One region of the Paenibacillus sp. NRS-1781 genome, then DNA from elsewhere that is predicted to be linked to it. Evidence: riboswitches for the same ligand, from Rfam matches in the RefSeq annotation. Region 1 holds a riboswitch; the other holds the start of a gene.
What was found. Region 1 has a riboswitch for ZMP and ZTP ahead of ACIFO6_RS17335 (bifunctional 5,10-methylenetetrahydrofolate dehydrogenase/5,10-methenyltetrahydrofolate cyclohydrolase). Riboswitches for the same ligand answer to the same signal wherever they lie in the genome.

Region 1 (2,449 bases):
TTAAAATACCTTGGGCCATGTCCATACGGTACCGTCCTTCTTCAAGAAGATCCAGCGTTCCTCATATTGCGGTCTTTCTTCATAGTAACTATTCAATTTTGTAACATCTTCGATGCTGGATAGGGTTTGAAAAGGAGCAAAGTTACCACCATTTTCGATTCGATCAGCGGATAATACGGTTCCTTCGGCGTTTAGGGCCAGCACATGATCATTCATAATACGCACGTCTATGATGTTTTCTAGCTCTTCCAGAGGAATGAATTTCAAGGATAGCCCAATAACCACAAGCTCCCATCGTGTTGAATCAGACTCCCGGAACCATAGGAACGAATACGGGACGTCGATTCATCTTCGGCCGCCCATGCACTGGAACTGAACAATAACAACGCGATCATACTGATTAACAGAGTACGTCTTTTCATGCGTTTTTCCTCATTTATTCATCAATGTATATAAGGAGAATATCTACTTATATACATTGATGAATAATATATAGAAAAGTTTTCCAAAATAAATCAATTCCAAAAAAAATAACCTCCAGAAACCCATGCTTAGACATGGATTTGGAGGTTATTTCTTAGCCCGTTATTCGACTGCGTACGAAATGTCCAAGGGAATCACTCCAAGATAGCTCACTCATGAATAGGCCACCTCTCTGGAGTAGTGTTGCAGATCTATTGCTTTGAGCAGATTCTTGTACAAAATCGCAGTTGTTAATGTGCCGACACCGCCGGGAACCGGAGAAATCGCATGTACCTTTTCTCCAACGTCCAAGGCGGCATCCCCCACTATTTTTCCCTCCAGCGTCTCGTTAATTCCCGCATCTACCAAAATCAGACCGGGATGAACCATATCCTGTGTAATCACATCAGGGCATCCGACTGCGACAAAGGCAATGTCTGCATGACTCAAATGCTCTGCAATATCACGTGTGCCTGCATGACAGGCGGTAACGGTGGCATTTTCTCTTTGCAGCATGTGAAAAAGGGGGAGTCCCACCGTCTGTCCTATGCCGACAAGGGTGACGTTTTTGCCTGCCAAGGTGTGACCGTAATGCTTGAGCAGCTCAATGCAGGCTTGAGGCGTAGCGGGATACAACCCGGCTTCACCTGTAACGGTAGCCAGCTTGTTGCCTGGGGTAATTCCATCAATATCCTTGTATGGGGCGATGGATTGTTTAATGGCAGAGGTGGATAAATGCTGGGAAAGAGGCAATTCCAACATAATACCATGTACATGAGAGGCTTCGTTCAGGCTACCGATCAGGTGAAGGAGTTCAGCTTCGCTTACATGGCGGTCAAAGGTATGAAGATGAAAGGAGATGCCCAGCTTCTCCGCTATTTTTTGCTTGGTCCGGGCGTAGTAAGCAGATGCCGGATCACCTTCTACCAACAGTGTTGCCAAATGAGGGCGATGCCCTTGCTGTTTCATTTGTTCTACTTTGTTACGGATCGTTGCATACACTTTGTCAGCTGCTTCTTTGGATTTCATAATGATAGCCATAGTCTGAACCTCCTCTGAATTTATCGCATGATGGAATCAACAGGGTGTCATGGTCTTGTAAAACGAAAAAAAGTATTTGCACAAGGTCGTCACGACAGACGAATCCTCTGCAAATACTTCTCCCAGGCGAACGGCACGCTTTCATTGTATGCTCCCTCGTGGTTGATTCCACTGACTTCGCCAGTCACATACAGCGTTATTTACCTTATATTTTAACAAATAATCTTCCGAAAGGAAACCCGTGAACATTTGGCAAAGAGGTCATGTTATTTGTCTATATGACAAATGTCATATTCCCGAACTGACGTTTATGACTACATCCAACACAGGTATCCCCTTATACTGAGGTTAGATCAACATGTACGCCTGACGAGATCAAAGTACGGGCGTCATTTTAAAGGAGGATCATAAATAAGTATGACACAACTCCCATTAGCCCAATTGAAAAAAAATATGGCTCCCTATGAGAAAATAAACACGAAATCCAGCGTTCTGCAACTCTTTAATACCCTGGGTCCACTGATCCTGCTATGGTATGCCGCCTATCTTAGTCTGTCGGTATCGTATTGGCTGACTCTTCCGATTACTATTATTACTTCCGGATTTGTTATACGAGCATTTATCATTTTTCATGATTGCGGTCATCAATCGTTCTTCAAAAGTCGCAAACTGAATGACATTGTGGGCACAATTACAGGTATTATTACACTTTGCCCGTATGAACAATGGAAAAATAGCCACGCGATTCACCATGCAACCAGCAGTAATCTGGACAAACGGGGCACAGGTGATATGTGGGTGCTTACGGTGGAAGAGTATGTAGAAGCTTCTGCATGGACACGAATGGCTTATCGTGTATACCGGAGTCCATGGGGGATGTTCGGACTCGGTCCGATCTACACCTTTTTGATTTCCTATCGCTTTAACACAAAGAAGGCAAAACGCA
Region 2 (2,449 bases), on a different contig from region 1:
TTCGTCCTTAGGCCTTTTGCTATTTGCACTTGGAGTGAGTTTCGACTCCTTTTCTGTCGGGGTGTCACTTGGCATGTTCCAGAGTGACTTGGTACTGACCGTTCTGGCGTTTGGCTTTTGCGGGGGAGCGATGGCGATGCTGGGACTGCTGTTAGGGCGCAGGGTCAGCCGCAATCTGGGAGACTATGGAGAAGCGGTGGGCGGTGCCATTTTACTGGCGTTCGGCTTTATGTTTATGTTTTAATTATATATTATTTCAACATACGGGGGGTGAAGACGTTGAAACATATCTTATTCGTATGCACAGGGAACACCTGTCGCAGTCCGATGGCTGAGGGGATGCTGCGCAAGCTGGCTACTGAGCACGGGCTAGGATTGGAAGTGCGTTCGGCGGGAGTAGCCGCCATGGAAGGTACACCCATTTCCCGACATGCAGAGGCGGTGCTACGTGACCACAATATCTCGGATCAAATCACCTCAACTCCTTTGAATGGTGGGCTCGCCGAGTGGGCACATCTGATTTTAACCTTGACCCAAGGGCATAAGCAGCACGTCATTCAGCGCTTTCCCCAAACGGTGGGCAAAGTGTTTACGGTCAAGGAATATGTGGAGGACCGGGATTCGGTGCTGAATGATGTGCAGGAGCTGGATGGCCTGTACGCTTCACAACAACTGATGGGTTCGCTGGGTCAGGAGCTTTCGGCACGGGAGCGCGAGCGGATGATCGAACTGTGCCAACGTATTCCGGGCTTTGATATTTCCGATCCGTTCGGCGGTTCGCGTGAAGATTACGATGTCACGGCTGGGGAAATCCGAACGGCGCTGCATAAGCTGGTGGACAAGCTAAAGGCTTTGTCCGAATAAAGTTTGTATCACTCTTCTATTTTGTACGGGATCTGTTGATTTTCGGCGGCTAATCCGTTAAGATAAGGTGGAAAAACAAGAATCCGGTGTAACTGGCGACAAAAGTGGGATTAACCACGATGGAGCACCGGATATACGGCCGGTCGCCTGGGCAAAAGAGCAAATCCACATGGGCTGTGGACTGCTCTTTTTTCGTATATGAGCTAGGTCCAGCCTCCGATGGCCTTCTGTCCAGACAAATGACAATGATTCTTCCATTTTTCCTGCTCGAAATCCGATTCATCGGCTATAATATAGTCAGATTGTGATTCAGGAGAGAGTGTGTTGAACATGGGGCATAAGCCTGTGCTCAGTCTCTGTAGGGCTGTTCAACCAAAGGAGGTTCCAATGGCAGGACAATTGGGTCATGAGGTTACGCTTGAAGCGCAGACCGCTTCTGTCGTGAAGGAAATGGCAGAAGTATCCAGTCTCAAGGCTGGTCGCCTGTTGGTTATCGGCGTAAGCACCAGTGAGGTGGCGGGAAGCCGGATTGGCACGGCGGGAGCGCTCGATGTGGCGCAGCAATTGCTGGCTGGAGTGGAGTCCGTTCGCAGGGCGTACGGTTTTGATGTGGCGTTTCAATGCTGCGAGCATTTGAACCGTGCGCTGGTGGTTGAGCGAGCCGTGCTGGAGCGGCTGGGACTGACGGAGGTTGCCGCCGTTCCCGTCCGTACAGCAGGCGGATCTATGGCTACCGTCGCCTATCGTGCGCTGGAAGATGCATGTCTGGCGGCGAATGTACAGGCGCATGCGGGGGTAGACATTGGCGAGACGCTGATCGGTATGCATATGCGGACAGTTGCTGTTCCGTTTCGTCCAGGCCTTCGCTGGATTGGCGAAGCGCGTGTTACGGCGGCGTTCACTCGTCCACCGCTCATCGGCGGACAACGAGCAGTGTATAGTCTGGAGCAAGAAGGCGGCGGAAGCTGCGACTAGCATTTGTATTTTGGATTGGACAGCATGTTTGTATCTTTTTTGTATTGATGATGAGGTACCCAACATAGGAGCGGGCGCTTGCCTGTAGACCTGACAATTGACCATGGAGAGGGAGTAATAAATCATGATGGAACATCTGCGTAAGAGTGACCCGGCAGTGCTGGAAGCAATGGGACTTGAACTGAAGCGACAACGCCACAATATCGAGCTGATCGCATCCGAAAATATCGTCAGCGAAGCGGTAATGGAAGCAATGGGCTCCGTACTGACAAATAAATATGCTGAAGGTTATCCGAGCAAACGCTACTACGGTGGCTGTGAGCATGTAGATATCGTGGAGGACATTGCACGCGACCGTGCCAAAGAACTGTTTGGTGCAGAGCATGCTAACGTACAGGCCCACTCTGGTGCGCAAGCGAACATGGCGGTGTATCTGGCAGCTCTTAAACCTGGAGATACCGTACTGGGTATGAACCTGGCGCACGGCGGCCATTTGACTCACGGAAGTCCGGTTAACGCCTCCGGCTTGTTGTATAACTTTGCTGCCTACGGCGTACGTGAAGACAACTTCCGCATCGACTATGATGAAGTGCGCAAGGCAGCCTTCAAG

Region 2: another riboswitch for ZMP and ZTP. It lies ahead of ACIFO6_RS04970 (TIGR01440 family protein); the one in region 1 lies ahead of ACIFO6_RS17335 (bifunctional 5,10-methylenetetrahydrofolate dehydrogenase/5,10-methenyltetrahydrofolate cyclohydrolase).

The regions. Positions count from the first base shown of each region.
Region 1 is NZ_JBITPI010000047.1:10,015-12,463, forward strand. Features, by position in the region: gene ACIFO6_RS17325 (hypothetical protein) at 1-267, opposite strand; gene ACIFO6_RS17330 (hypothetical protein) at 264-422, opposite strand; gene ACIFO6_RS17335 (bifunctional 5,10-methylenetetrahydrofolate dehydrogenase/5,10-methenyltetrahydrofolate cyclohydrolase) at 637-1,503, opposite strand; ZMP/ZTP riboswitch at 1,617-1,701, opposite strand; gene ACIFO6_RS17340 (fatty acid desaturase) at 1,921-2,449, shown strand, end outside.
Region 2 is NZ_JBITPI010000015.1:77,158-79,606, reverse strand. Features, by position in the region: gene ACIFO6_RS04980 (manganese efflux pump MntP family protein) at 1-244, shown strand, start outside; gene ACIFO6_RS04975 (low molecular weight protein arginine phosphatase) at 280-864, shown strand; ZMP/ZTP riboswitch at 943-1,024, shown strand; gene ACIFO6_RS04970 (TIGR01440 family protein) at 1,252-1,839, shown strand; gene glyA (serine hydroxymethyltransferase) at 1,964-2,449, shown strand, end outside.